2 regions of the Sphingomonas sp. 179-A 2A2 NHS genome follow, and region 2 is predicted to be linked to the other one. Evidence: predicted binding sites of a transcription regulator. Region 2 holds the regulator's gene; the other holds the start of a gene.
What was found. Region 2 encodes LexA, which represses DNA repair genes until DNA is damaged. Its sites were predicted from a motif close to GTTCCNCNCTTGTTCT; they were not measured.

Region 1: a site for LexA is predicted at 3,701-3,716, ahead of radA (DNA repair protein RadA). Genes of this name have one in related genera too.

The regions. Positions count from the first base shown of each region.
Region 1 covers NZ_JBIQDE010000005.1:3,263-8,877, forward strand. Annotated here, with positions in the region: gene ACH0AE_RS11930 (DUF4139 domain-containing protein) at 1-692, opposite strand, end outside; gene ACH0AE_RS11935 (DUF4139 domain-containing protein) at 700-2,196, opposite strand; gene radA (DNA repair protein RadA) at 2,270-3,643, opposite strand; gene ACH0AE_RS11945 (hypothetical protein) at 3,803-4,186, shown strand; gene aat (leucyl/phenylalanyl-tRNA--protein transferase) at 4,255-4,989, shown strand; partial or broken gene ACH0AE_RS11955 (DUF2155 domain-containing protein) at 5,025-5,258, opposite strand; gene ACH0AE_RS11960 (NADH:ubiquinone oxidoreductase subunit NDUFA12) at 5,462-5,615, opposite strand, start outside.
Region 2 covers NZ_JBIQDE010000003.1:517,312-522,926, forward strand. Annotated here, with positions in the region: gene trpC (indole-3-glycerol phosphate synthase TrpC) at 1-343, shown strand, start outside; gene moaC (cyclic pyranopterin monophosphate synthase MoaC) at 349-816, shown strand; gene ACH0AE_RS08855 (molybdopterin molybdotransferase MoeA) at 903-2,087, shown strand; gene lexA (transcriptional repressor LexA) at 2,144-2,803, shown strand; partial or broken gene ACH0AE_RS08865 (ComEC/Rec2 family competence protein) at 3,387-4,919, opposite strand; gene gltX (glutamate--tRNA ligase) at 4,949-5,615, shown strand, end outside.

The DNA.
Region 1 (5,615 bases), on a different contig from region 2:
GCATCGGAACCAAGCGTCACGACATAATCCGCCTGCCAGTCGAACCCGCCGGCAAGATAGGACAAGGTGATCGTGGCGGAGACCGGCCGCGCCGCCGTCGTCGCGATCGATAACGTGGGCCGCGCGCTCAGCCCTTCCGGCACATCGGTCTGCACGATCTTCTCGGGAAGGCCGGAGCAACTCAGCGCCTCAAAGCCGCCTGCAACCTCGATCACTCCCGCGCCATCCGCGCCGGAGCGGATCGTCGCCTGCTGCTCGATCACCTGCCCGGTCGCCGGATTGGTTCGCCGGATCAGCACCCGGCGGCCAAGTGCGCGATCATAAAGGCTGCGCGGGCTGAGCAGCGCGGCATCGAGGTTCTTCTCCACCACATCCTGCGGGAAGCCGGCGACGATCGCCGTTTCCGGCATGATGTTCCCGGCCACACCCTCGAAGCGGATCACGGAAGGCCCCGCGGGCAGGGTTACCGTCCTCGTCTCGGTGACGAGTGCGAAACCTTGCGCCGATGTGCGGCTGAGCGGCGTGCTCGGCGCACGATCGGGCGCGCGGTACAGGGTGACGGAAAGCTGGTCCGGCTCTGTCGACGTCACCACTGTCTGGGCGATCGCCCCCGCGTGTATGGCGACAGCCAGTAGCACGCCGCTGCACAGGCGCGCGATCCCCGGGGCACGATGCGGAGCGCGGCGGCGCATCGCGCGCTCAGTAACGCGTTTCGATGACGGCGGTCAGCGTCGCGCTGCCGTTGGCCGGCACCGGTACGTGCCACACCCGCTCGTCCAGCGAACGTTGCTCGCCCTTCAGGCTCTCCGAGGAAACACGCGTGTCACGCCAGTGATTGTCGAGCCCCGCCTGCACGACATCCACCGTCACCGGCTCCGGGCGCGCATTGGTCACCTCGTACTTCATCGTCGTACGATAGAATTGGGTGGCGCGGTCCACCTCCATCGTCCGCGTCTCGCCATCCTCGGTGACGCGATAGCGAGCAACGCGGCGCCCTTCGTCGCCGTCGATCTCTTCCCGCTTCACCACCTCGGGGCGAACCTTCACGTCGAATGCCTCGCCGGTGACGAGTGCCAGCGAGGATCCCATCGGCGTATGGCCGATCGCACGCTCGCCAATGAACTGCGGCTGGCCGGCCGCATCGCGAATATAGAGCCGCACCGTCCCGGCGGGCAGCGCATCGCCCAGCCCACCGGTACGGGACGAGGAAAAGGCGAAGATGGTTGAGGCGCTTCCGGGCTCGCTCTGCGTGTGGAGGGCAGGGACGCGATACTCGTACGCCTTGCGTGCGGGAACGGCGGACACGTTGAGGAAGCTCACTTGCTTCTGCTGCTTGGCGGCGATCGTCGTGCGGTGTCCCAGCGGGTACAGATAGAAGTCCCCGAGCCGCCCGCGCGGTGCCGTCTCGGTACCAGCAGCGGTGCCAGGCGCGTAATTGCCGACGGCTGGAGCCCGCCGCGATGTATTGGCCGTTGGCGCCCCCGCCACCAGCACCGCATCGGCGTTCACCATCGGCGTGTCATTGCTGTTGCGCAGCGTCACCCAGCCCTGCACGTCAATCGTGCTCCTCGCCTCATCGAACAGTGCGACATAGTCTGCATTCCAGCCGAACCCGTTCGACAGGTAACTGAGCGTTGCCGGCCGTGTCCCGGCGCGGGCGGAATCGACCGTCACCGACAGCGTCGGCCGCGCGCGCAAGTTGGGCGGCAGGGAATCGAACACCACCCGCACGGGCAGGCCGTCGTCGCGCAGCACCTCGATCCGGTCGCCGATCCGCAGCACCACGCCGCCATTATTGGCCAGCACCGTCGCCCGCTCGCGCGTCTCCGCGCCAGTCGCGGGGTTCGTGCGCAGGATCGTGATCGTCTGGCCGACTGCCTTTTCCATCAGCGCCTGCGGGGAGAGCAGGTCGTAATCGAAATTCTGTTCGATGATCGTCACGCCATCGGTCGACAGCCGCACCGTTTCCGGCCGGATCCCATTCGACACGTCGGGGAAGTCCTGCCGGCTCACCCCCCTTGGAAGATTGAGCTGCCGCGTGTCCTGCACAAGCGCCAGGTTGTTGTTGTAGATGGTGACGGCCACGTCGCCCTGCGCGCTTCGCGCCGGCCCACCTCCCGGCGTAGGAGCCTGTGCCCAAACCTGCGTTGCCGCCGACGACGCGATCAGCGTCATCGCCATGCCCAACCGACGCATGCGACCTCTCCCCCGTTTCCTCAACAGCTTAGGGTTGCCTCCAGCCGGCGTCATCCCATGAAATGCGCTGCCGTCATCCACGGCCCAGCAAATGATCGACCAGCCGGCCCAGCGTCGGGAATCCCGCCAGTCGTAGCGCGGCTTTCTCACCCGTCGTCGATGCCGGCACCAGCGCCTGGCCGAAGCCAAGCTTCGCCGCTTCCTTCAGCCGGAGCGCGCCGTGCGCGACGCTTCGGACCTCGCCGGACAGAGCGACTTCGCCGAACGCCACCGCATCCGCCGGCACCGGCCGCTCCGACAGCGCGGACACCAGCGCCGCTGCCACCGCCATATCCGCCGCCGGATCCTGCACGCGATATCCACCCGCGACGTTCAGATAAACTTCCGCCGAGGAGAAGCTGAGCCCGCAGCGCGCTTCGAGCACGGCCAGGATCATCGCCAGCCGCCCGCTGTCCCAGCCGACCACCGCCCGCCGCGGCGTCGCCCCGCTCGCCAGCCGGACGACCAGCGCCTGGATCTCCACCAGCACCGGCCGCGTCCCTTCCAGCGCCGGGAACACCACCGCCCCCGTCACGCTCTCGTCGCGCTGCGTCAGGAACAGCGACGACGGGTTCGACACTTCGGTCAGCCCTTCGCTCTGCATCGCGAAGACGCCGATCTCGTCGGTGCCGCCGAAGCGGTTCTTGATCGCGCGCAGGATGCGATACTGGTGGCTGCGCTCGCCCTCGAAGCTCAGCACCGTATCCACCATATGTTCCAGCACGCGCGGGCCGGCGATCGTGCCATCCTTGGTGACATGGCCGACGAGCACGAGCGCCGTGCCGCGCTCCTTGGCAAAGCGGATCAGTTCCTGCGCGCTGGCCCGCACCTGGCTGACGGTGCCAGGCGCGCCCTCGATCAGATCTGAATGCATCGTCTGGATCGAATCGATCACCAGTAGGGCCGGCGGTCGCCCCGCTCCCAAAGTGGTCAGGATATCGCGCACCGACGTGGCGGAAGCGAGTCGCACCGGCGCCTCCCCCAGCCCCAGCCGCCGTGCGCGCAGCCGTACCTGGTCGGCCGCTTCCTCGCCGGAGACATAGGCGACGTCCGCCCCGCCCAGCGCCAGCCGCGCCGCTGCCTGCAGCAGCAGCGTCGATTTGCCGATCCCGGGATCGCCGCCGATCAGCGTCGCGCTTCCCTCGACGAAGCCGCCGCCCAGCGCCCGGTCGAGCTCCGCAATGCCGCTTGCCATGCGCGCCGGCAGCGGCACCTCGGCGTCCAGCGCCACCATCGTCAGTGCGCGCCCGCCCCCCTGCAGATTGTGCTTCGCCTGAAACGGCGTCACCACCGCCGGCGCTTCCTCGACCAGCGTGTTCCACTCCGAGCAGTCGACGCACTGTCCCTGCCACCTCGAGGCGACCGAACCGCACGATTGGCAGACATAGCGTTTCTGGAGCTTGGCCATCTTCATTCCTGCAGTGCGACACGCGCCGTGGGCGACTTATACTTTCGTATCAGGGTCGGAACAACAAGGGAACAGAAGCTTAATATTCTGCACTTTGATACAATATGTCCGGCAGTGATCTTGACGTAGATTGCTGCATGCGCGAAGCGGGCTGCCGCTATGAAGAGCCCCCTTTATTTCGCCGCCGCGGCGCTCCTCGCGCTCGCTGCCTGCAACTCCAAGTCGGACGCTCCCGAAGTGCTCGACACCAACCCGGATCCGATGGCGACCGAGCTTGCCAATGCGGGTGCGGTTGAGCTTCCCCCGGCGATCAAGGCCGAGAAGACGATGCGCTGCAAGGACAACAGCCTTGCCTATGTCACCTTCTTCCAGGGTGACAAGCAGGCGATCGTCCGCACCGAGAAGGACGGCACGCCCGTCACGCTGACCGCTGCGAACGCCGGCGATCCGCTGGTTGCCGACGGCGGCTGGAAGCTGACCGGCACGCCCGAGAACATCACGCTGGAGCAGCCGGGCAAGGGCTCGCAGACCTGCCGCTCGTAAGAGCAACGAATACGCCGCCGCTCCTCCCGGGATGCGGCGGCGCCGTTATGTGATATGGTGCCGGCCTGATGGCCCGCCACCGCCCACGCCAGTCGCTGGATCCCGCCACCGTCCTCAGCGCTTATGCTGTCGGCGTCTTCCCGATGGCGGATGCGCGCGACGCGCCCGGCGTCTATTGGGTCGAACCGCGGCAGCGCGCGATCCTGCCGCTCGACGGCTTCCATCTTTCCCGTTCGCTGCGCCGCACGCTGAAGTCGGAACGCTTCCGGCTGACCGCCGATACCGCGTTCGACGAGATCATCGCGATGTGCGCCGAAGCCGCCACCGATCGGCCCGAAACCTGGATCAACCACTCGATCGAACGCGTCTTCCGGCAGCTTCATATCGCCGGCTTCGCCCATTCGATCGAATGCTGGGAAGGCGACTCGCTGGTCGGGGGGCTTTATGGCCTGGCACTGGGGCGCGCCTTCTTCGGCGAATCGATGGTCAGCCGAACGACGGACGCGTCCAAGGCCGCGCTCGCGGCACTCGTTGCGCGGCTGCGGGTTGGCGGCTTCACCCTGCTCGATTGCCAGTTCATGACCGATCACCTCGCCTCGATGGGCGCGGTGGAGATCGAACGCGCGGATTACGTTGCGTTGCTGGGCGATGCGCTCTCGGAAGTGCTCGGTGCCGCAGCCGCGGGAGATTCCTGGGCCGTGGGTGCGGGCGATTTCCGGGCGGTGGATGGCGTTCCCAGCACTTCTGTCGCCGGCCCCTTGTCCGGGAAGGACATCGTGCAGCTCTTGGCCCAGACGTCGTAGATCGGGTGCTGGACGACGTTCAGCGCAGGACGCTCCTTGTAGAGCCATCCCGAAAACGCCCGCCGCCACTTCTCATCCGCACCGCGCACGTCCAGCTGCACGAACGCGCCGGTCAGCTGCTCCTGCTCCCACGGCGCGGTGCGCTCGCACGCACGCAGCCGGACGATCGTATCGCCGACGCGCAGCGCTTGACCCGGCTTCATCGTCAGATCGCGGCTGACGCCATTGCGCTTGTTGAGCAGGCCGACGACCGCCACGCGCTCCGCCATCGGCGTGCTGCCGGCGTCTACTGGCCCCGTATCTCCCTCGACCGTCACCACATCGGAAGGCACTTCGGCCTCCGCGGCATCCGGCACTTGCTGACTGGCGACTGGCGTCTGGCGCGTGTCATCGCCCAGCCAGCGCGCACCCTGCCACACGCCGACGCCGATCAACGCCGCGGCGGCAAGACCGCCGGCCGCGACCGCCGGCTTCACGCGTCGGGGCTCCACGCCTCGTAATCACCTGTGGCCGCCTGGCGATGGCCGCCCTTTTCCAGCGCGCCCGACGGGCGATAGGCCTCTGGCGTCCCGGTCATGTTCGGCTTGGCCGGCTTTTGCCACGGCCGCGGGCTCGGCAGCGCCTCG
Region 2 (5,615 bases):
CGATGTCGCCGCGGCCGAGATCGAGGCCGCCGCGTTCGAACGCGGCATGGACGTGCTGGTCGAAGTGCATGACGCAGACGAGCTCGAACGCGCGCTCAGCCTCAAGTCGCGGCTGATCGGCGTCAACAACCGAAACCTGCGCGATTTCTCGGTCAGCTTCGAACGCACCTATGAACTCGTCGGTCAGGCGCCGGCAGGCTGCACCTTCGTCGCCGAAAGCGGCCTCAACACCCGCGCCGATCTCGATGCGATGGCGGAGCATGGTGTGCGCTGCTTCCTGATCGGCGAGTCGCTGATGCGGCAGGACGATGTCGCCGCCGCCACCCGCGCGCTGGTCGGCTAACGGCGATGAGCGGCCTCACCCATCTCGATGACGCCGGCGCCGCGCGGATGGTCGATGTCGGCGGCAAGAGCGAGACCGTGCGTGAGGCGGTGGCCGAGGGTCGCATCATCATGTCGGCCGAGGCAGCACAGGCGATCGCCGACGGTGCCGTGGCCAAGGGCGACGTGCTTGCCGTTGCCCGCGTGGCCGGCATCATGGCCGCGAAGCGCACCAGCGAGTTGATCCCGCTCTGCCATCCGCTGCCGCTCACCAAGGTCTCGATCGATCTCACCGTCCAGCCGGAGGGGGTCGTCGCCACCGCAACCGTGGCCACGGCCGGGCGCACCGGCGTGGAGATGGAGGCGCTCACAGCCGTCTCCACGGCGCTCCTCACCGTCTACGACATGGCGAAGGCGCTCGATAAGCGGATGACGATCGAGGGCATCCGGCTGCTGCGCAAGACGGGCGGGAAGTCGGGCGACTTCACCGCCTGATCCCGCCTCGCCCCCGGCTCGGCCTTAGCGCCCAGCGGGCAACGAACACCCTGTCGCCGCCTCCCGTAATCTGCCACTCCCGCACCATGAGCGAATTGCTTCCCGTGGCCGAAGCGCAAGCGCGTCTGCTCGCCAGCGTCACCCCCGTCTCGATCGAGACGCTGCCGATCACCCGGGCAATCGGCCGCTGGGCTGCGGCCCCGCTGGTGGCGCAGCGCACCCAGCCCGCACGCGATCTGTCCGCGATGGATGGCTATGCACTGCGCTTCGCCGATCTCCCGGGCCCGTGGCGCGTGATCGGTGAAAGTGCCGCCGGCCGCCCGTTCGAGGGCAAGGTGGCGGTGGGCGAAGCGGTGCGCATCTTCACCGGTGCGGCACTGCCGGACGGCGCCGACACGGTCATGGTGCAGGAAGAGGCAGCGCGGGACGGCGACCAGCTGATGCTCGATGGCGAAGGGCCGCTTAAGCTCGGCGGCAACGTCCGCCGTCGCGGCCTCGATTTCACGCAAGGCGACACCTTGGCGGCGGCGGGCGAACGCCTCGTCCCTGCGCGCCTCGCCGTCGCTGCGACCGGCGGTGTCGGTGACGTCGCGGTGCATCGCCGCGTGCGGGTGGCCATTGCCGCGACGGGCGACGAGCTGGTCGATCCCGGCACTGCTGCCCGCGCCGATGCCCTTCCCGAATCCAATCGCCTGCTGATCCGCGCTTTGCTCGCCGATCTGCCGGCGGACATTATCGACCTCGGCATTCTCCCCGATCGACTGGACGTGCTCACCGACGCCTTCGCCTCCGTCGACGCGGACCTGCTCGTCACCACCGGCGGTGCCTCGGTCGGCGATCACGATCTGGTGCGCCCGGCCCTGATCGCAGCTGGGGCCAGCATCGACTTCTGGCGCGTAGCGCTTCGCCCCGGCAAGCCGCTGATGGCCGGCCGCCGCGGCGCCATGGCGGTACTTGGCCTGCCGGGCAATCCGGTCTCCGCCTTCGTCACCGCGCTACTGTTCGTGAAGCCGCTGATCGCGCGCCTCGCGGGCGCCGCGCAGCCGCTGCCGCTCACCACCCGCGCCACGCTTGGCGAAGCGCTGCCGCCGAACGGCCCGCGCACCGATTACATGCGCGCCGCGCTGGTCGATGGCGAGGCATTCGTCGCCGCCATCCAGGACAGTTCCATGCTGCTCACGCTTGCCCGGGCCGGCTGCCTGATCGTCCGCCCACCGCACGATCCGGCGCGGGAACGCGGCGACTCGGCAGAAATCCTGATGATCGCTTGACGCATTGAGGAACGTTCCATAAAGGTTCTTCGTCTGTTCGCGGCGGAGGCGATGCGATGCTTACGAAAAAGCAGCACGAGCTGATCTGTTTCATCAACGACCGGCTGGTCGACACCGGCGTGTCGCCCTCGTTCGAGGAAATGAAGGAGGCGCTCGACCTCAAGTCGAAGTCCGGCGTCCACCGCCTGATCTCGGCGCTGGAGGAACGCGGCTTCCTACGTCGCCTGCCGAACCGTGCGCGCGCGCTCGAAGTGCTCAAGATGCCCGAGCGTCTGGACGCGAAGAAGGCGCCCGCACCGGCCGCCCGGCCCGCCGTGCCCGAACCCGCCAACGACGTCATCGAAGTGCCGCTGCACGGCCGCATTGCCGCCGGTGTGCCGATCGAGGCGATGGAGGGTGCGTCCTCGCTCCCCGTCCCCGCTGCGCTGCTTGGCTCGGGTGAGCATTTCGCGCTCGAGGTCGCTGGTGACTCGATGGTCGAGGCCGGCATTCTCGACGGCGATTTCGCGCTGATCCGCAAGCAGGACGTGGCCCGCGACGGCGAGATCGTGGTTGCGCTGATCGAGGACAGCGAAGCGACGCTTAAATATTTCCGTCGCGAGGGGGCGATGATCCGGCTCGATCCGGCGAACCGCGCTTATGATCCGCAGCGCTACGCCCCGGCGCAGGTGCGCGTGCAGGGTAAGCTCGCGGGAATCCTTCGCCGCTATTCCTGATCGCCGCCATCACCCAGGGGTGCGTGTCTCCGGGCCGTTGAACCGTCATGACACTCCCGGTCGCCAGCGTGACGGCGACCCCGCCGGTTTTCGCCAGCGTCTCGCGATCTAGGCGTAGCCAGCGCGGCTGGCACCGCCGCGGCAGCCGACGCTCGCTGATCACCACGTCCGCGGCCAGGCACGCCTCGATCAGTTCGCCCGCCGGCACTAGGTACGCGCTCCGCGTCGCAAGGATGCGCCAGCTGCGCTCACCCGCGGCCAGGTCGACGCGGCAAAGGTCGCGGCTGCACTGCGCAGCTGACTGTTCGGACAGCAGCACCGGCTCCACGTCGCTGCCGCCATTCTCCGCCAGCATGTCGCGCGCATAATCGCCCGCGCGATCACGCAGCAGCGCGACCCGGCCGTCCGGCAACCGGATCCCGACGTGCCGTCCGTCCCCCGTTACCAACAGGTCCGGCGCGGGCACCATCAGCGCCCATAGCGCACCGATCGCCACCGGTATCGCGCCAATCCGGCGCATGTTCGTCCGCCACAGTGCCAGCCACAATCCGCCCGCGACCATCAATCCAAAGGCGCCGCGCGGCATGGCGGGCAAGGCAGCGACCGCGCCCGGCGCCTCCGCCGTCACCCGCGCAAGTCCCAGCAGCAGCGCCAGCGCCTGCCCCGCCAGCCACCATACCGGCCCGCCAAGCCCCACACCGTCCAGCGCCAGCGCCATTGCCTCCAGTGGCATCACCACGAACGTCGTCAGCGGGATTGCGACGATATTGGCCAGCGCGCCGTAGATCCCCGCCTTGTGGAAATGGAACACCGCGATCGGCATCAGCGCGATCTCCACCGCGATGCCCGTCAGCAGCAGGGATCCCCCGCCGCGCAGCATCCGCGCCGCCCAGCCTTCCTCGCGCGGGCCGAACCACTGCCGCACCCGCGGATGCTCGGCGAGCGCGATGATCGCCGTGACCGCCGCGAACGACAGCTGGAAGCTTGGCCCGGCGAGCGACTCGGGCCACAGCAGAAGCACCACCACCGCGCCTGTCGCCACCAGCCGCAACGTCAGCGCCTCGCGCCCCAGCGCCATCGCGGCGAGCACCAGCAGCGCGGCGATGCAGCTTCGGATCGTCGGCACCTCGCTCCCCGTCAGCAAGGTGTAGCCGACCGCCGCCCCGGCCGCGACGGCGGCCGCGATCAGCGGCACCCGGCCTGTCAGCGCCAACCGCATGTTGAGCGCCAGCAGCCGCATCGCGATCACCATGGTGAGCCCCACCACCGCGGTGATGTGCAGTCCGCTCACCGACAACAGGTGCGCGAGGCCCGAGCGGCGCATCGCTTCCTGATCCTCCGCCGCGATGCCGCCGGTATCCCCCGTCGCCAGCGCCGCCGCGATCCCGCCAGCGCTCCCCTCCAGCCGCGCCTGGATGTGCCGTGACAGCCGCGCGCGCAGCGGCTCGGCCGTGTCGCCGGCGCTCAGTATCCGCGGTGGGCCCAGCGCCCGCCCGGTCGCGCCGATAGAATCGAACCACGCGACCCGCGCAAAGTCATAGGCGCCCGGCACCGCGGGCGGCGGTGGCGGCATCAGCCGCGCCCTCACGGCAATGATCGCGCCGGGCACCAGCCCGGCCGGCACATCCTTCTCCGCCACGTTCAGCCGGATCCGCGCCGGCCGCGTCGCCGGTGCGCCCTCGCCCAACTTCAGGTCGCCAAGCTGCAGCCGCACCAGCGCGCGTGCCGGTATCCGCTGCACCCGCGCCACCCGCGCCGTCAGCGCGACGATCGCCGGCCGCGTCAGCACCGGCGCAGCGGCCCGTTCTGCCCGGAACCAGACGAGCGCCAGCCCCAGCGCCATCATCATGCTGCCGATCGCGACCGCCCGGGCGGCACGCCCGCCCCGCCCCAAGGCCAGCGCGACGCACGCAAGCGACGCGCAGCCGAGCAGCACCGCCTGCCACGCGCCCCGATCCGGCAACACGAACCACGCCGCCACGCCAGCGCCAAGCGCCACCGGCAGCCACAGGGCGAGCTGGTCGCGCTCCGCCTCCAGCCAAGCCTCCACCCGCGCCCGCGCGGTTTGAAGCGTCGGAAGCTGCGTGCTAGGGGGCTGCGCGGCCGTTGTCGCCATCTCGAATTCCAGCCTGGGAGCTAGCGCGCTTGAGCGCAACTACAGAAGCCCGCGAGCGCGGTGTCGTCACCCGCTTCGCCCCGTCGCCGACGGGATTTCTCCACCTCGGCGGCGCGCGCACTGCGCTGTTCAACCTGCTCTTCGCGCGCCACCACGGCGGCAAGTTCCTGCTAAGGATCGAGGACACCGATCGCGCGCGGTCCACGCAGCCGGCGATCGACGCGATCCTGTCCGGCATGCGCTGGCTCGAGCTCGATTGGGATGGCGAGGAAGTCTACCAGTCGAGTCGCGCCGATCGTCACGTCGAAGTGGCCGAGGCGATGATCGCCGCCGGCGCCGCCTATCGCTGCTACATGACGCCCGAGGAGATCGACGCGATGCGCGCCGAGGCCCAGGCGAAGAAGCAGCCGCTGCGCATCCGCTCGCCGTGGCGTGACAAGACCAATGACGATCCCAACGCCTCCTATGTCGTCCGCCTGAAGGCGCCGACCGAGGGCGCGACCACGATCGAGGATCGCGTTCAGGGCCCGATCACCGTCCAGAATGCCGAGCTCGACGATCTCGTCCTGCTGCGGTCGGATGGGACGCCGACTTACATGCTCGCGGTGGTGGTCGACGATCACGACATGGGCGTCACGCACGTCATCCGCGGCGACGATCATATCAACAACGCCTTCCGCCAGCTCCCGATCATCC